Regions from separate parts of the Vibrio sp. TBV020 genome, predicted to be linked through region 3. Evidence: predicted binding sites of a transcription regulator. Region 3 holds the regulator's gene; each other region holds the start of a gene.
The links. Region 3 encodes CRP, which controls carbon source genes, mostly activating them, when cyclic AMP is high. Its sites were predicted from a motif close to TGTGANNNNNNTCACA; they were not measured.
Positions count from the first base shown of each region.

Region 1: the regulator CRP is predicted to act here: its motif matches at 2,324-2,339, upstream of cdd (cytidine deaminase).
Region 2: the regulator CRP is predicted to act here: its motif matches at 2,482-2,497, upstream of AAFX28_RS04375 (glycogen/starch/alpha-glucan phosphorylase).
Region 4: the regulator CRP is predicted to act here: its motif matches at 2,277-2,292, upstream of rppH (RNA pyrophosphohydrolase).

Region 1 is NZ_JBEEAQ010000003.1:1,639,538-1,644,474, forward strand. Features, by position in the region: gene AAFX28_RS15730 (HD-GYP domain-containing protein) at 1-1,214, shown strand, start outside; gene cdd (cytidine deaminase) at 1,281-2,168, opposite strand; gene AAFX28_RS15740 (CidB/LrgB family autolysis modulator) at 2,411-3,088, opposite strand; gene AAFX28_RS15745 (CidA/LrgA family protein) at 3,088-3,453, opposite strand; gene sbcB (exodeoxyribonuclease I) at 3,596-4,937, opposite strand, start outside.
Region 2 is NZ_JBEEAQ010000001.1:1,029,167-1,034,103, reverse strand. Features, by position in the region: gene AAFX28_RS04375 (glycogen/starch/alpha-glucan phosphorylase) at 1-2,346, opposite strand, end outside; gene malT (HTH-type transcriptional regulator MalT) at 2,874-4,937, shown strand, end outside.
Region 3 is NZ_JBEEAQ010000003.1:445,615-450,551, reverse strand. Features, by position in the region: gene AAFX28_RS09995 (YheU family protein) at 1-28, shown strand, start outside; gene AAFX28_RS09990 (phosphoribulokinase) at 111-980, shown strand; gene crp (cAMP-activated global transcriptional regulator CRP) at 1,222-1,854, shown strand; gene AAFX28_RS09980 (DUF1338 domain-containing protein) at 2,068-2,859, opposite strand; gene astD (succinylglutamate-semialdehyde dehydrogenase) at 3,065-4,522, opposite strand; gene astA (arginine N-succinyltransferase) at 4,548-4,937, opposite strand, start outside.
Region 4 is NZ_JBEEAQ010000003.1:727,080-732,016, reverse strand. Features, by position in the region: gene ptsP (phosphoenolpyruvate--protein phosphotransferase) at 1-1,604, opposite strand, end outside; gene rppH (RNA pyrophosphohydrolase) at 1,607-2,125, opposite strand; gene mutH (DNA mismatch repair endonuclease MutH) at 2,746-3,411, shown strand; gene AAFX28_RS11370 (DUF6482 family protein) at 3,408-3,719, opposite strand; gene AAFX28_RS11365 (NADP(H)-dependent aldo-keto reductase) at 3,847-4,881, shown strand.

The sequences.
Region 1 (4,937 bases), 1.2 Mb from region 3:
ATGATCCCAACAATTCCATAAAAATTCCAATTAATACTCTTATGACAGGTATGTTCGTCACCGCTATTGAGGACAGCAAAAGAGTTAACTTAGCGAATGCCGGTAGGGTTCCTAACCGTAAAGCGATCGATCAGTTGATCAAAAATGGTATTAAATACGCGTGGGTAGACAAGGAACTGTCAGCTAGGGGGAGCGTGTTTAAGCCGGTGGTTGAAAAGGCGTTGGAACAAGATCTTGATTTAGAACCTCCAGCAGTTACAACATCACCACTTAAAAGAAAAAAGGTGAGTCGTTTTTCTCAGCAACAAAAAGCCCAAAAGATCATTAGAGATGCGAAAGGCCTTGCCCAAAAAATTCTATCGCAAACTTTTGACGGTAAACCGATTCAGGTTGATGAGTTAGATGGGTTAGCCGATGACTTGATTGAATCCGTTCTACTGAATTCAGACGCCTTGCAATGTGTGTCTGCTTTACGTAGCAAAGATGAATACCTGCTCGAACACTCAGTGAATGTAGCAACGCTTCTCGTGACGTTTGGTAAACATTTAGCGTTACCAAAAGAGACACTAAAGCAGATGGCTATCGGAGGAATTATCCACGACGTAGGTAAAGTTAAGGTTGATGATAAAGTTCTTCACAAACCAGCAAGATTAACGCCTGAAGAATATGAGCACATGAAGTTACACCAAGTGTATGCAGGTGAAATCATTATGAAGGTCGCAGGCCTGAGTGACGTTAGCCGTGATGTCTGCTTAATGCATCATGAAAAGCTCGATGGCACTGGTTACCCTAATGGGTTGACGGAAGAGCAACTTCCTATACATGGTCGTATGAGCTGTATCGTTGACATTTATGATGCTCTGACTGCGGACCGTTGCTACAAAAAAGGAATGAGTCCTGCAGAAGCATTTAAGATTTTACTTAGCTTGACGCCTAATCATCTTGATAAAGAACTGGTATACAAGTTTATTAATTGTATTGGTGTGTATCCGGTTGGAGCAATTGTAGAGCTGAGTGATGGGCGCGTAGGTATCGTCTGGACTTCGAATGCAAACGACCCTCTTAAGCCCGAAGTAAAGTGCTTTTACTCTCGAAAATATAAACGCTTTATTGATGTCGCATTTGTTAGCCTCAAAGGTTCACAGCTCAAAATCGAGAAAGCGATTGCTCAAAGCCAGTTAGAGGTGGATGCGACCCCTTTCTTTGAGGCTTAAAATCTAAAAAAGAAAAAGGCGCTATTACAGCGCCTTTTTAATATTCTCGGTTTCAATAAGTGAGCTTTAGACTTCTAGGTAACTCATTGGAATATCAGGGTTTAGAGCCTCAAGTGTTGATTGAGTCGTCGCTAGATGACTAATCGTTCCTTCCGCTACCTCTACTAATGCTGCTGACTCGATATCAGCCAAGTCTTGGCGATCCAATAGTAGCTGGATTAAAGCTACCTGAAGTGGTGGTAGGCTCGGGTTAAATGCGGCATTTTCTGCGTACGCACCCTGATATACCTTGCCGTTATTCATACGAAGAGCTACACCACTTAAGTTGTGTGTATAAGGAGCATGACTTCGATTTAATGCAGCAACCGCTAATTGAAGTAACTGATCATCTTCTTGGGTTTGTTTTCCATGATCTGTCTTAGCCATTAATGCTGACTTAATGCCTAGATCGGCCGGGCCAAACGATTCAGGCAGATACTCTTGTAGTAGTTTGCTGTCGCGTTGAGGAAGTTGAATTTCCAACTTATCAGCAGTAGAAAGCTCATTCATGAACTGGCGACAGTGGCCGCATGGGCTGAAGTTGATCGTGATATCAGCCACACCTTGTTCTCCTTTCATCCAAGCGTGGCTAATTGCTGATTGTTCTGCGTGGACAGTTTGTCCAAGTTGTACGCCACCAAACTCAACGTTAGCACCAAAATAGAGCTTACCTGATAGACCGCGAACAATTGCACCCACGTAGAAATTTGAAAGTGGAGCGTATGAGTATGCCGCTGCAAAAGGAAGTAAAGCGACACGCAGTTCAGCATCTTCCATACCAGAAAGAGCCAATAACTGTTCAAATTGTTCCGAAGAAAGCGTCGCGTCAAAATCGTCAGCAAGAAGAATAGGAGATAAGAAATCTGCTACGGTTTTTGGCGCTTCAGCTAACGCCTGTTCAATGCGGCTTCTCATAGTGAGTCCTTTAATAACTGAGTTGATACCTTTGAGTTTAGAGCCGAAAAGCCGACAGTAAACTAGGATATTGGTATTACATTTTAGGTAAAACACAGAATAGTTCAGAGATGTAGATCACACATATATATGTAACGGTTGTCTGAATTTCACAATTAGAGTGAGCTCACACATGATAACGATTGCAGTCGGAGAAAGCGTGATGTAAGTCGAGCCACATATCGTAGCTCGACAGAGGAGTATTAGGCTGCCAACCAGACAGCCAAAGTGAAAAATGAAGGAGCTAGTATCGATGTGATGACACCGCAAACGACAAGAGCTAATGAGCTAAATGCAGCGTCTTGTGGGTCTTTCTCTGCGCATGTTGCTGTACCAAGCGCATGAGAAACCGTACCCATCGTCAACCCTTTGGCAATAGGGTGGGTAATATTCAGAAGGTTATAGATTGGGTAGGCCATAATCGCACCAAATAGGCCAACAATCAGGACGAGTATTGCTGCAATTGCCGGTTCGCCTCCTAAATGGCTAGAAACTTCCATTGCAATTGGAGTCGTGACTGATTTGCCGAGCAAACTCGCGATCAAAGAAAGATCTGCTTGGAGGTAGACTGCTATCAGTGATGCCGTTGCCATTGACATAACGCTGCCAACACCACACGCCAACATAATGATGCGCCAGTTAGCACGGATCTGAGGAAGTTGCTCATAAAGTGGGAATGCCAAAGCCACGACTGCCGGTTGAAGCAAGTAATTGATCCATTGATTGTCTGCGTAATAGGTCTCAAAGGGCACTTTCAAATAGGTTAGAATAGGAATAATCACCGCGATGCTCACTAACAGCGGATTCATAAAGGGGCTATTAAATTTCTGACAGATCCAGCGAGCGGAGAAGAAGACCAAAATAGTAACGAGTAGCCACATTATTTTTGTCCCCCTTTAAGCATACGATCAAGCATTAACCCGAGAAGGACTAAGACTATCAAGGTACCACCAACAGCGCTGGCTAGGATTGGTAAAGCATTGGCGATCAACATATCGAAATGCTGCATCAGTCCGACACTGATAGGGACGAACAATAACACCATGTAACGAATGAATAGCGACGCACCCGGACGAACCCAATCCGAAGGTACAAGACCGCTTGCCATTAAACCAAATAGAATCAACATGCCGATGATGCTACCTGGAATTGAAATATCCAGAAGGTGTTGAATGTTAATGCCAGCCACAAGGCAGAGAAATATCAAGCCGATGGAGACGACATATTGAAGCAAAGTTTTCGCCATAATGTAGTAATGTCCAACTGTGAGCTTTCAGTCGGATGAAAGCTCTAGTGATTTAAGAGCCTAATCCCTTCATTATTATTAGATTGGGTGACCAGGCATTCTTGTAGGGGCAGGACTTAGTAATCGTTGTTCTAATTTGTTTCTAGGATACTCGCTTTTGTACGTATTGATAGATGGATTTTAAAATAGCCATCTTCTTTTCATCACTCTCGTGCTCGTGGACTAAGTTTTCCAAATTAAGCATGTAGTCTTCAATACGACTTTCGAAGTACTCACGACAGTGATTTGCCCAACGCTGTTGCTCAGACTCATCTAAAGTCCAAGGGAAGTTTCTAGCACGGTAGCGGAATAACAATGGTTTGATACGCTCATCGTTAAAGGAAATATCAAGAGCTGCAAGATTGTTAGGATCCGTTTCGCGGACAATATCCATTGCGGTTTTATCTGCTGGTGAGAAGAAACCATCGTACAGCATGGTATCGACATCTGAACTTTTCTCATATTCTCGTTCAATGGCGTAGAGGCCAATCAGCTTTTCACGTACTTCTGGGTGCTGACGTAACAGTGCCAAGTTCTGAAGACATTGTTCACGGTCAATGCCAATTTTCTCGGCATTTTCTGCGGTTAGCGTTTTTGCTGGTGCTAAAATAGGGCACTTATTCAAATGAACAAGTTTTACCGGGACAGGTAACTCATCAGGGTCTAGTTCAGAATGTTTGGTGTATAAACGTTCGCGCAGCTGTTCGACGTCAAGATCCAGCAATGCCTGCGGGTCTTTTGCTAAGTCGACACAAATAACGGCATTTTGGTTAGTCGGGTGCCAAGCTACAGGCACAATCCAACTGGTGTAATTACACTCTTTGCCTAGCATCCCTGAAACATGCATAAGCGGCGTCATGTTCACAATATCGACGAGCTCATTCAGTTTGCGTTTGTGGCGCATACTTAAGAAGTAATCAAACAGCTTAGGCTGGGCGGCTTTAACCTTTTTTGCCATCTCAATCGTCGCAACTACATCGGCCATTGCATCGTGCGCATTCTCGTGTTCAATCCCATTAGCGACCGATAAATGCTCTAACTTAAAGCTGATGAATCCTTCGTCATTTTCAGGCCACTCGACACCTTCAGGACGGAGTGCATAACACGCACGCATCACATCTAATAGATCCCAGCGAGAGTTGCCGTTTTGCCAGCTCCATGCATATGGGTCGATAAAGTTTCGGTAACAGGTATAACGCGTTACCTCATCATCAAATCGAATGCTGTTGTAACCAAGGTTTATGGTGTTTGGTGTAGCTAACTGCTCATGAATCTTTGCGATAAATTCAGGCTCTGATAGACCTTGTTTCTCGGCTGTCTGTGGAGTGATCCCTGTGATTAACGCGGCTTCAGGGTGAGGAAGGTAATCAGCAGGAGGCTGACAGTAGATAACAAGAGGTTCACCGATGATATTGAAGTCCATATCGGTGCGCACACCCGCAAAT
Region 2 (4,937 bases), on a different contig from region 3:
CCAGCCTGCTTGGTCTTTATACTGTTTGCCCATCTCTTCATGTGCTTGTACGTAAGAGGCAAAGTCAGCCAGACATAGGTATGGGTCACCACCATCAAGCAAGCTATCAAGTGTTGCACGAAGCAGACCAGGTTGACCTGGAGTAAACTCTTCACCCGCTAGAAGATCTAGCGATGCTTTTAGCAATGGATCTGAGTGGTAGTAATCGTATGGGTTGTAACCTTGAGCACGAACTTCTTGAACACCGTCAACGTCTAGACCGAAGATGTAGATGTTTTCATCGCCTACTTCTTCACGGATCTCCACGTTTGCACCATCCATCGTACCGATAGTTAGCGCACCGTTTAGCGCCATCTTCATGTTACCTGTACCAGACGCTTCTTTACCTGCTAGCGAGATTTGCTGAGAAACATCTGCTGCTGGAATGATGATTTCTGCCATACTTACACGGTAGTCAGGGATGAAGACCACTTTCAGCTTGTTGCCAATGCGAGGATCGTTGTTGATCTTCTCTGCAACCTTATTCACCGCGAAGATGATCTCTTTCGCTAGGTGGTAACCCGGCGCTGCCTTCGCTGCAAAGAAACATACACGTGGCGTACATTCGAAATCAGGTTCGTTAATGATGCGGTGGTATAGAGACAGAATGTGTAGCAAGTCTAGGTGCTGACGCTTGTATTCATGTAGACGTTTAATTTGAACGTCAAAGATAGCGTTAGTATCTAGCTCGATACCCATGTTCTCTTGAACCCAATCAGCAAGGCGCTGTTTGTTTTGCTTCTTAACTGCCATGAATTCTTTTTGGAATTCTGCATCTGTTGCAAACTGAGCAATACCTTCAAGCTGTTCTAGTTTCGCAGGCCACTCATTACCGATCTTGTCAGTAATTAGATTTGATAGACCAGGGTTACAGAACTTCAACCAACGACGCGGCGTAATACCGTTTGTAACGTTGGTCAGTTTCCCTGGGAAGATTTCGTTGAACTCTGGGAACAGGTCTTTCTTAACAAGCTGTGAGTGAAGCGCCGCTACACCGTTTACTTTGTAAGAGCCAATCACACATAGGTTAGCCATGCGAACCATGCGGTTGAAACCCTCTTGGATGATAGAAAGCTTCGCTTGCTTCTCACCGTCACCTGGCCACATTTTACGAACGTCTTGTAAGAAGTGGTGGTTGATTTCAAAGATAATTTCCATGTGACGAGGCAGTAGGCGCTGGATTAGCGACTCAGGCCAAGTTTCAAGAGCTTCTGGAAGTAGCGTGTGGTTAGTGTACGCGAACGTATTTGCGCTGATTTCCCATGCTTTATCCCAAGACAGACCTTTCTCATCAAGTAGGATGCGCATCAGTTCAGGAATCGCAATCGTTGGGTGCGTATCGTTTAACTGAATAGTTTCTTGCTTAGGTAGATCAGCAAGTGAATAACCTGCCGCTTCATGGCGACGTAAAATATCACGCACAGATGCTGCAGCATGGAAGTACTGCTGCATTAAGCGCAGAGTCTTGCCTTTCTCGTGGTTGTCATTAGGGTAAAGTACTTTTGTGATGTTACCAGCATCGATCAGGCCGTGCTGTGCTTCGAAGTAGTCACCGTTGTTAAAGCTTGCTAATGAGAACGGGGCAATCGCCTGACATTCCCAAAGACGTAGTGGGTAAACCGTGTCTGATTCATAGCCAACGATAGGTAGATCCCAAGGCATCGCTTTCACTTCCATACCTGGAACCCAAGTACGTACTTCACGACCGTCAACGTATTCAACGTTTACATGACCGTAGAAGCCGATGTTTTGTGCTAATTCTGGGCGGGCAACTTCCCATGGGTAACCCTCAACACCACGCCATGCATCTGGCGCTTCTTTTTGGCGGCCATCTTGGAAAGATTGCTTAAATAGGCCGTACTCGTAGTGCAGACCGTAACCTACTGTTGGGAACTCTTGTGCCGCACATGAATCCATGAAACATGCTGCTAGACGACCAAGACCACCGTTACCCAATGATGGGTCGCGCTCTTCTTCAAGTAGGTCAGTTAGGTTGTGGCCTAGTTCTTCCATCGCCTCTGTGATCTGCTCATACAGACCCATGCTGATAAGGTTGTTACCTGTTAGGCGACCGATTAGGAATTCTAGAGATAGGTAGTTAACGCTTTTTGCGCTTTGAATTTTAGGGTCTTGCTCAGTTTTAAGTAGGTCTAGTGTAGTGAGCTCAGCGAGTGCTCGACCCATTGCTAAATACCAATCACGCGGCGTAGCAGTTGCTTCGGTCTTCGCGTAAGTGGTCGATAAATGTTGTTTTACACTTTCTTGGAATGCGGCTTTATCAAATTTTTTCTGTTGCGTAGGTTTCATTAGAGAAATCTCACTTATTGGTTCTAATCCATCTGAGACATATCGTGCATGGATATAATCTGCGAAACATCCTCCCACCTAGACGGCGTATTAGGAGGAGGACACAGGGCGTAGAGGGCGTACTACCCGCAACTCAGTGATCTAACTCTCATTAAATTTTCAACACAGCTGAGCCCGGGTGATTGAGATCACACCGCCAACGAATTTACCCTACATCTGATGTATTAAAGTTCCGTGTCTTACAAAATACTCAATTGATGAATATGCACGCTCGATCACATTAAGAATTACTATTTGATGCAAATTTCATGTTTTTTGGTGCAAACAGGCATTCACACCCCATTCAAACCAAGATCTAAAAGTGACGGAAATCACACTTTAAGGGCGTAGTTCCGTACAAACTGTGAATCACACAAAAATCCGACCTTTGGCTGATAACTGCCCTCACTTTTCTCAAGTAACATCTTTCTCAGACCGCTACTAGAGTCACTAGTGGCACACTTTGGTGGAACAAAGGGAATAGAGAGATGTGGATTCCTTCTAAATTGACACGTCCGGGGCGCTTACATAACGCAATCGTACGCCCTCGAGTTTTAGATCTGTTACAACAAGCACCGTTCTATAAATTGGTATTGTTTCGCTCACCAGCGGGCTATGGCAAAACCACCATGGCTGCGCAGTGGCTATCAGACAAATCTCACGTTGGTTGGTACAGCATTGATGACAGTGATAACGATTCGTTTCGTTTTATGAACTACCTGCTTCAAGCACTAAACAAAGCGACTGATGGCAGCTGTCCCAACTCGCAAAAATTGGCAGAAAAGCGTCAATTTTCATCCCTCCATTCCTTATTTGGGGAGGTCTTCACCGAGATCTCTAGTTTTCACCAAGAATGCTACTTGGTGCTCGATGACTACCATCTAATTAACGATGACGATATTCATGAAGCAATGCGCTTTTTCCTAAAGCACATGCCCGACAACCTGACTTTAGTCGTTACTAGCCGAGCAGCGCCGCCTTTAGGTACAGCTAACCTGCGTGTACGTGATTTGATGATCGAAATTGGTGATGAGCTTCTGGCATTTGATACTGAAGAAACCACACGATTTTTTAATCAACGCGTGGCCGATGGTATTGATGACACCACAGCAACCAACTTACGCAACTATGTCGAAGGTTGGCCTTCAGCGCTTCAATTGATCGCGCTGCAAGCCCAGCATCAACATAAAACGCTTGCTCAATCCGCCGAGTCTTTTTCTGAATTCAACCACGCACATCTCTGGGACTACTTAGTCGAGGAAGTCTTTGATTTACTTGACAAAGAAACACGTCAATTCTTGCTGCAATGTTCGGTACTTGATCACTTCAACGATTATTTGGTATCAGAACTGACCGAGCGTGAAGACGCACTAAGCATGATCGAATCATTGAATCGCTTCGGCCTGTTTATTCACCCACTTGAAGGTGAACAAAACTGGTATCGCTTCCACAATCTATTTGCCGAGTTTCTAGCCCACGAACGCAGCGCGCGTATTCCACAGCAAGAAAAGAAACTCCACCAAACTGCGGCGAAAGCGTGGTTAAAACTTTCTTCTCCGCACCAAGCTCTGCACCACGCGCAAGAAGCGAATGATCGCCAACTCACGGCCGATATCTTGAGCCAATTTGGTTGGAAAATGTTTAATGGTGGTGAACTTCAATCCCTTGAAACCGCCATCAACTCACTTGCACCAGAACAGCTCTACAGTGAACCAAAACTTTGCATGCTTCAGGCGTGGTTAGCTCAGAGCCAACACAGATATAACGACGTCGGTGATCTGTTGTCAAAAGCAGATGAACAGATGGCTCAGTTCAGTGTTGTGCTAAGCACCAAAGAACAAGGTGAATTCAATGCACTGCGTGCTCAGGTTGCCATCAACCAGAATGAACCTGAAAAAGCTCTAGAACTCGCGGAGCTCGCGCTAAGTCAGTTAGATAGCACCGTTTACCGCAGTCGTATCGTTGCCACTTCAGTTGTCGGTGAAGTGAATCATGTACTTGGCCATTTAAGTCGTGCTCTGCCAATGATGCAGCAAACTGAAAAGCTTGCTCGTCAGTATCAAGTTTACCATCAAGCTCTATGGGCAATGTTGCAGCAAAGCGAAATCTTGATTGCTCAAGGTTATGTACAAGCTGCTTTTGAAATTCAAGACAATGCATTCAAACTGATCGAAGAACATCAGCTGCAGCAAGTTCCTCTGCATGAGTTCTTACTTCGAATTCGTGCACAAATCTTATGGTGTTGGAATCGATTAGATGAAGCGGAAGAGTGCGCATACAAGGGGCTAGATATACTGGGTAATCACAGTCCAAGTAAGCATTTACACAGCTACTCAATGTTAGCGCGAATTGCCATTGGTAGAGGAGAAATCGATAAAGCGGGTAAGTTCATCGAGCAAATCACTCACCTACTTAAACAGTCGACTTATCACGTAGATTGGACGGCGAACGCCTCGCTTTCACTTATCTTGTATTGGCAAGCACGTGATGACCTTGATTCTATCGAACAATGGCTAGAAACCACTGTGCGTCCAGAGCAAGCTTGCAACCAC
Region 3 (4,937 bases):
CGATATCCAACTCAAAAATAAATTTTAGAGAACCGCATACAGTGACGCCCCATTAAAGCGTGTTATAGTGGGCGTCGATTACAGGAACGTATTCTCAGACAAGGTTTGTCATGTCAGCAAAACACCCAATTATTGCCGTTACTGGTTCTTCCGGTGCCGGAACTACCACTACCTCTGAAGCTTTCCGCAAGATGTTCAACATGATGAACGTCAAACCTGCATGGGTTGAGGGCGATAGTTTTCACCGCTTCACCCGTCCAGAAATGGATGTAGAGATCCGTAAAGCTCGAGAACAAGGCCGCCACATTAGCTATTTTGGTCCACAGGCGAATGACTTTGGTGGGTTAGCTGAGTTCTTCCGTAAATATGGACAAGAAGGTATAGGCCAAGTTCGTCGCTATCTACACACCTTTGACGAAGCCGTCCCTTACAATCAAATGCCAGGTACATTTACTCCTTGGCAAGACTTACCAGAAAACTCAGATGTACTATTCTACGAAGGTCTTCATGGTGGCGTAGTCGATGGTGATGTCAACGTAGCTCAACATGTCGATTTTCTGATTGGCATGGTACCCATCGTAAACCTTGAATGGATTCAAAAGTTCGTACGCGATACCCGTGATAGAGGCCATTCTCGTGAAGCGGTAATGGACTCCATTGTTCGCTCAATGGATGATTACCTAAACTACATCACACCGCAGTTTTCTCGTACTCATATTAACTTTCAGCGCGTACCAACCGTCGATACTTCTAACCCACTTAATGCGAAAGGAATCCCTAGCTTAGATGAGAGCTTTGTCGTGATCCGCTTGCGTGGTATCAAGAATGTCGATTTCCCATATTTACTCGCAATGATTGATGGTTCGTTTATGTCCCGTCATAACACCATTGTTGTCCCTGGTGGCAAGATGAGTTTTGCGATGGAATTAATCGTACGCCCTATTCTTCAACAACTCATCGAAACCGGGAAAATTGGCTAATACTCATGGCTAGAACGCGATTACTTTTCATACCGTGATCATGTGCACAGTTTTGCGTAGTAAATACACCGCTTGACCCGATTAAAATCAAGAAATCGTTTTCGAAAAAGGATACTATTTCTTACCGAAACACAAGATAGCTTGCAGCATTTGTAAAGTGCTCTTATCCTAGTAAGCCTATTTAAGGCTTTGCTAAAACATGGAAAGCGACAAGCGTACCCTGCAGAGGAAGTGAGATATTATGGTTCTAGGTAAACCTCAAACCGACCCAACATTAGAGTGGTTCCTTTCACACTGTCATATTCATAAGTACCCATCAAAAAGCACGCTAATTCACGCGGGCGAAAAAGCTGAGACGTTGTACTACATCGTTAAAGGCTCTGTTGCGGTTCTTATCAAGGACGAAGAAGGTAAGGAAATGATCCTTTCTTACCTAAACCAAGGTGATTTCATCGGTGAGCTTGGTCTATTCGAAGAAGATCAAGAGCGTACTGCTTGGGTTCGTGCTAAATCTCCTTGTGAAGTAGCGGAAATCTCTTTCAAGAAATTCCGTCAGCTAATCCAAGTTAACCCAGACATCCTAATGCGCCTTTCTGCGCAAATGGCAAGCCGCCTACAAGTGACTAGCCAAAAAGTGGGTGACCTAGCATTCCTAGACGTTACTGGCCGTATCGCTCAAACGCTACTAAACCTAGCGAAGCAACCTGATGCGATGACTCACCCAGACGGCATGCAAATCAAGATCACTCGTCAAGAGATCGGTCAGATTGTTGGCTGTTCACGTGAGACAGTAGGTCGTATCCTGAAGATGCTAGAAGAGCAGAACCTAATTTCTGCACACGGTAAAACTATCGTGGTATACGGTACTCGTTAATCCCAATTAACGTTTAAAAAATTTAAAAGCCACCAATGGAGACATTGGTGGCTTTTTTGTTTATTTGCGTCATCCCCGAGAAGGAGGGACGACTGAGTTGGGGATCTCTGCAAGCAAGAAAGCCAACCGATGAAGATTCCCTACTCCCTCCTGCGTCGGTCTATGGAATGACGTCTATCTCCCTAGGGGCAAAGCCGTTTTCACTTCTGCTTTTTATCCGTTGGTACTTTCAAAAATCTTATCTGCAGATGCTGCTACAAATCCTGGGTACAACTCACCATTCGCCATTGGGTAGCGCTTAGCAAATTCATAAAAACCACCAGGAATGATTTCCGTTCCTTCAGCAAATGACACTGCGACTTTGTCAGCCATAGTAGAAGATTGCTCTAGCAATACATCTGGAGAGCCTTTCACTTCACCGCCCGATTCATTGATAGTGAAACCAGCTTGGCGAAGATGATCATTAACACCTTTCACTTCATCAAAGGCGTTCAATTGATTCACACTCACAGTAAAGTGGTTCGCACCGTAACCATGTGCTGCGAGCCAAGAAGCGTATTCACTCTCTTTCGCTAGCGTTTGGAAATCTTGATAACTCAACTCCCATAAACGGCCACCCCACAGGAAGTCAGCACCTTTTAGATCATGGGTGTCCAATTGCTCTACAAGCTTGGCAACGATCGCCTGAAGCTCGTCAGAACACTCATTCACTTTAAGCTCACTGATAAACACTTTAGGTTGTTTAGGATCAGGATGTTCAAAATGCTTAGCCACCAGCTTCTTGCTTTCAAACTCATAATCACCACATGGTTTATAGCCAGCATCCAAGAAAGGCTGAGCCAGTGTTGCAATACCTAATGGCTCAATATTAAAGGTTCGCAGAGCAATATGGTCATTGATGAGAGCCTCATCTTCTTGTAGAAGTTGATGCACTTTTTCAGCAGAAGGACACAAGCGTTGAATATAGTCCGTCCATAACTGTTGGAATAAAACATCTGGCGTCATAACGCCTCCTTGTATGGGGTTGTTTACGTTATAGAGTTAGGTCGTTGTTATCGTTATTCGTTTAATTTTTGGTATAAAAGAGGCTACCAAACCGACTTGTCCAGATAATCAGTTTGATAGCCTTCAACCTGTGACGTTAAAACCTCCCTGCTCAGGGAGGAAGAAGGGAATTCCCTTAATTTAGGTTCTTACTGACCTAATATTTTTATAGCTCTACCCCTGGGCTCAAGGTCGCAGGAAGAATCGTTTCTCCGCCTTCCATCGATGCCATTGGGTAAGCACAGTAGTCTGCTGCATAGTAAGCACTTGGTCGTAAGTTGCCCGACGCACCAGGACCACCAAATGGTGCATCACCACTTGCGCCCGTTAGCTGACGGTTACGGTTCACGATACCCGCTCGGATATGGTCAACAAAATATTCCCACTCGCCATCGTCAGTAGAAACTAGACCAGCGGATAAGCCAAAACGTGTATCGTTTGCTAGCTCGACTGCTTTTTCTAAACCTTGGTAACGAACGACTTGCAGCAATGGACCGAAGTACTCTTCATCAGGCAATTCAGCAATCGCTGTCACATCGATAATGCCAGGCGTCACAAATGCTGCTTCACCTGCCTGTGCTTCAATCAAACTCTGACCACCCAGTTTTTGCAGATTGGATTGTGCTGCAAGGATAAAGTCAGCCGCAGCTTTAGAGATCTGCGGTCCCATGAATGGCGCAGGTTCAGCGAATGGCTGATCAACACGAATCTTGTTCGTCGCTTCTACTAGCTTGCTTACTAGTAGGTCACCTTTCTCACCGACTGGAACATACAGACGACGAGCACAAGTACAACGTTGACCGGCACTGATAAATGCCGATTGGATAATGGTGTAGACCGTTGCATCGACTTCACCGTAGTTTTCAGAGATAACCATTGGGTTATTACCACCCATCTCTAGTGCCAACATTTTACCCGGTTGGCCTGCAAACTGTTTGTGAAGGATATGACCTGTATTCGCACTACCTGTGAATAGCACACCATCAAGCCCCTTAGAATCAGCCAGTGCGATACCTGTTTCTTTCGCACCTTGTACAAGGTTGATTACCCCTTTAGGTAGACCAACCTGATCCCACAGCTTCATCGCGAACTCACCCGTTAACGGGGTTTGCTCTGATGGTTTGAATACTACGGTATTACCAGCAAGAAGCGCCGGAACAATGTGACCATTTGGCAAGTGACCAGGGAAGTTATATGGACCAAATACTGCCATTACACCCAGAGGTCGGTGGCGAAGTACAATCTGGTTACCTGCAGCTTCTCTCTGCGCTTCACCAGTACGGTCATGGTAAGCACGGATAGAAATCGCAATTTTGCCAGCCATAGCGGCCGCTTCAGTGCGCGTTTCCCAAATCGGCTTACCAGTTTCTTTAGCGATGATTTCAGCAATTTGCTCGCTGTTCTCTTTCACTTTCTCAGCAAAAGCTAGAACAATCGCTTCGCGTTCAGCAAAGCTCATTTTCTTCCAGCCAACAAATGCGCTACGCGCTGCTGATACGGCCTGTTCAACTTGATCTGGCGTCGCACTTTCACCCTGCCAGATGACTTCATTGTTGTATGGGCTTTGTGAGTTCATTGCCTCACCTTGACCTTTCACCCATTCACCAGCAATCCAATGTGTCATAACTTGTTCCTTCATAATATCAAGCTTACTGAGCCAACATGCGAACGTAGTCGCCTTCATTCAACTTCAATGCATCTGCTACTTCTGGCGACAAAATCACTGACTCAGTGGCATGGTCGTATGCCGCTTTTGCTGCGGTCGCTCGGAAGTCTTCGAACGAAGTGTTCGAAATGAGGTAGTCCTGAGAACTGGTATGTTCTGCGACTGTCACCTTAGCGCGAATCGAATGACGCACAGATTCAATATTGCGCACGTCACACTCTACCGTCGGGCCACCATCAAAAATGTCGACGTAGTTGCGACAAGTGAAACCTTCTTTTTCAAGTAGGCGCAGCGCAGGTTTGGTGTTGTCATGAACCTGACCGATCACTGCCTGTGCTTCCTTACTCAATAGGTTGATATAAATTGGCAGCTT
Region 4 (4,937 bases), 280 kb from region 3:
AAAATATCTGGGTGATCGAGCGTGAATCGGATACCTCGCCAGCCCAAGAATGGGTTGTCTTCTTCAATAGGAAGATATGGTAAAGCTTTATCTCCACCTACATCGAGGGTACGCATCACAACCCGTTTATTAGGGTAGGTATTTAATACGGCTTGATATTGCTGAGTTTGCTCTTCTTCTGAAGGGAAGCGATGTTGCAACAAAAACGAGATTTCAGTTCGATATAGCCCTACCCCATCAACGCCTTGGTTGATCGCAATATTCGCATCAGCACTCAAACCCGCATTAAGCATCACTTCAATGCGTTCGCCATCTTTGGTAAATGCAGGCTCTTCGATACGCTGATTGACCATATTCGCCAATTCGCGCTCTTCATTGGCTAATTCTCGATACTCACGTAGTAACTGACGGTTTGGCGAAACAAGAATTTTACCACTGTAGCCATCAACAACACCCAACTTACCGTTAATCGCCTTTAAGTTGAGGCTCACGCCCATCACCGCCGGAATACCAAGCGCTCGTGACAAAATTGCAGCGTGTGAATTCGCGGCACCTTCTAGAGAGATAACCGCCAGAAGCTTTTCTTTAGGTACCGACGCGAGCAAGCTTGCCGTGAGCTCACGAACAACCAAGATAACCGGCTTTTCGATAACCTGACGATCTTGCTCGGTATTGTGTAAGAAGAACAGTAAACGCTGGCCTAACTCGCGAATATCTTGTGCACGTTCACGTAAGTAAACATCTGACATACGAGCAAAGCGATTTGAATAGGACTCAACAACCTGACGTAACGCCCAGTCGGCTCGATCCCCTTTTTGGATCTGCGCTTTTAAGTCTTTACGCAGCATTGGGTCGTTCAATAAGTGAGTAAACAGATCAAATATCGCCAACGCATCTTTATTGATTTCGCTATCAAGCTTTTTGCGCATACGGCGAAAATCACTCAATGCTTCTTCAATTGCGAGCAATAACCACTCCTGCTCACGTTCAACATCAAGTGTCGATGCAGGATAGATATTAGAGAGCTCAGGTTGAGTGTCATCCCACCAAAACTCTCCGATCGCAACCCCCGAAGACGCAGGTACACCACGTATCGCCTGTTGCTTTTTCTCTAACCGCCAATGCCCTTGGGTTTGAGCATGGGCAATGATCACCGCGAGCTGTGCAGCAAGAGTCACTAAGAAAGACTCTTCCATTTCATTAAATAAACGTGGCGTTTTTTGTTGCACGACTAAAACCCCAAGCACCTGCTTGCGGTAAATAATAGGTGTGCCTAGAAAACTTTGGTAAATTTCTTCACCAAGTTCTGAGAAGTATTTAAATTTGGGATGTTTTGATGCTTCAGCAAGGTTCAACGGCTCAGCACTACGCTTAACCAAGCCGACCAAGCCTTCACTAAAGCGGATATGAATTTTATCGCCTTTGAAACGCAACCCCTGAGTCGCCATCAACTCTAGGCGCTGCATTTCTTCATTGGCAAGATAGACAGTACAACACTCAGTGCTCATAGCACTGCACGTTTGCTTTACTAGAATATCTAAAGCTTGATGGACTTCATCAACTTTAGATACTTGTTCAACTATTTCCCTTAGCTGAGAAAGCATGCCTATCCTCTTCGATGCTTACGCTTACCTTTAACTCTGCGTTCTTTAAATGGCATCGCCATGGATGCAAACTCTTTCATTGCTCGTCGATAAACATCGCGCTTGAAAGAGACCACTTGTCGCACTGGATACCAATAACTTACCCAACGCCAACCATCAAATTCAGGGGAACTACCTCGCTGCATGTTAATTCGTGATTCATCACAATCTAAGCGCAGTAGAAACCATTTCTGTTTTTGGCCGATACAAACCGGTTTCGAATCCCAACGTACGAGTCGCTTTGGTAGTTTGTACCTTAACCAATGACGACTTGTCGCTACGATTTTGACATCTTTTTTAGTAAGACCAACCTCTTCGTATAACTCCCTGTACATTGCTTGTTCAGGTGTTTCACCTTCGTCAATTCCGCCTTGAGGGAACTGCCAAGAGTGTTGTCCGTATCGTTTTGCCCAGAAGACCTGACCATGGCTGTTACAGATTACAATTCCCACATTTAAGCGGTAACCATCGCCATCTATCACTGGCCAACCTCTAATAAATTCTTAATTACAGTGATTTTTCCACATATCCCCAGCAGGAGCAAACTTACTAGTGTGACTAACACAGAAAATATTACCTTCCTTCTGAATAATGGATAACTTTTAATCAAAACCAAGGTTACTCACACACATGTGAGACATAGGCCACATTTATTCACCTTTTCTGTGTATAACTATGTGAAGAATCAATGAGAAAGTGATCAATAATCGAACGCACTGTAAAGCAGCAATATCAACATTAAGCGAAGGTAGATAATTAATCCTTTTAAAACATACAATTAATAAAACATCACTGTGAAAAACATGGAATCCCAACTTTAAAATATAACCTCAACACAGATCGGTCAAAGATCAACCAACCCTGCATTTATCCACACACCGCGTCCATGACTTGGGTAATAACTTGAAAAGACAAGTATTTTATCACTCAAAAACCACTGTTAATTTATACATAATCAATGAAAGTTAACTAATTTTGCGTTGCACCTGTGGATAACCTAAGAAATGATGATCTTTTGCTCATAACGATCAATCTTAGTACATTCGAAATTTCCTCAGATTCCGTTACAATAGCGACCCTCCACACATTAGATCGATGACATATGAAATCCGAACCTCAGTCAGAACAAGAACTGCTTGAACGAGCAAATAATATTGCTGGTGTCAGCTTTCAAGAACTCGCTGACGAGGCAAAGATCAATGTGCCACCGGATCTTCGCCGGGATAAAGGCTGGGTTGGTCAATTACTCGAGTGGCATTTAGGTGCGACTGCTGGAAGCAAACCAACTCAAGATTTTGAAAAACTGGGTATCGAATTGAAAACGATCCCAATTAGTTACACTGGTAAGCCATTGGAAACCACTTTTGTCTGTGTCGCTCCATTGGTTGGTGTACATGGCCTTACTTGGGAAACCAGTCATGTAAGAAATAAGCTATCCCGTGTTATCTGGGTTCCAGTAGAAGGTGAACGAGAGATTCCATTAGCTGAACGACGCGTTGGTTCGCCGCTAATTTGGTCACCAAGTCACGAAGAAGAATCGCAGCTAAAGCAAGACTGGGAAGAGTTGATGGAAATGATCGTGCTTGGCCGCGTAGAGCAGATCAATGCACGACATGGTGAAATGCTTCAACTGAGACCAAAAGCAGCAAACAGTCGAGTGCTAACGGAAGCGTACGGCGCTAGCGGAAAACCAATTAAAACCCTGCCGAGAGGGTTTTATCTTAGAACTCAGTTTACCGCTCGAATTCTAGAACAGCATTACGTTTAATGTGTGGTCAAAGATAACTCTACATCGTGGTACAACGGCCCATCTCCAGCACCAAATTCATCGTATGCATTGTGCAGACGTAAGTATGCTCTCTCTACTCCTAAGCGCAGCAGCTCCTCTTTGACAAGCTCTAGTGAATCAAAATGGATCGGTTCATCATCAACCTTTATTGGCTCGAGTTTATGTTTGTATTCCACGGCTAATAAGTACTGAGACAAATCAGAACAGCCAATTACAAATACTTTCGGCGGTTGATAGCTCTCTTTATGGTATCCATGAATCCACTTATCTAACTGACTTTTTTGCATAACTCACCTCCATATAACAGTATTAGCCAAGTTAGCAATTTTTGCGAATTTGTTACCTGATCCTTTTCTAACCCCAGAAAAATCACCTATAGTGGTATATCTTCAACAGTGATGACAAGGAAGATCGATGCAATACAACAAGTTACCTCATTCGACTCTTGAGCTAAGTAAGATCTGTCTTGGCACAATGACGTTCGGTGAGCAGAACACAGAGCAAGAAGCATTTAGCCAACTCGACTACGCCCTCGAGCGAGGTGTGAACTTCATTGATACCGCTGAAATGTACCCAGTACCACCAAAAGCAAACACACAAGGCTTAACCGAGCAATATATTGGTAACTGGCTTGCTAAATCAGGGAAACGTGAAAAAGTCGTACTTGCAACCAAAATCGCAGGCCCGAGAAACGTGCCATATATCCGAGACAATATGAGCTTGGATAGAAAAAACATCCACTTAGCGATCGACGACAGCTTAAAACGCCTACAGACAGATTACGTTGATCTTTACCAGCTTCACTGGCCTCAGCGTCAAACTAACTGCTTTGGTCAACTCAATTATCCATACCCAGATGAACAAGAAGAAGTCACGCTAATAGAGACTTTAGAAGCACTCGCTGAACTGATCAAAGCAGGTAAAGTTCGTTACATTGGCGTGTCCAATGAAACACCTTGGGGCGTAATGACCTTATTACGTTTGGCTGAAAAACATGAATTGCCAAGAATTGTCTCTATTCAAAATCCCTACAACTTACTGAACCGAAGCTTTGAAGTTGGATTATCTGAAATCAGTCACTACGAAGGAGTTCAGCTATTGGCCTACTCTCCGCTAGCCTTTGGCTGTCTCAGTGGTAAGTACTTGAATGATGCTCGACCTAATGGTGCACGCTGCTCGCTCTTTGAACGCTTTGTGCGCTACTTTACGCCTCAAGGTATTCAAGCGACTCAAGCGTATGTGAACTTGGCCAGAGAACATGGCTTAGACCCTGCGCAGATGGCACTCGCTTTTGTCAATCAAAGGCCGTTTGTCGCATCCAACATCATTGGCGCGACAAACCTTGAACAGCTTAAATCAAATATTGATAGTTTAGATGTCGTATTAACGGATGAGTTGCTTCAAGGGATTCAAGAGATTGGAACGACTTACTCCAATCCTTGTCCATAAACCGTCTGGTTCATTTTCGACAGTCATAGAGTTCGGGGCAGGTGAAGCAACCTGCC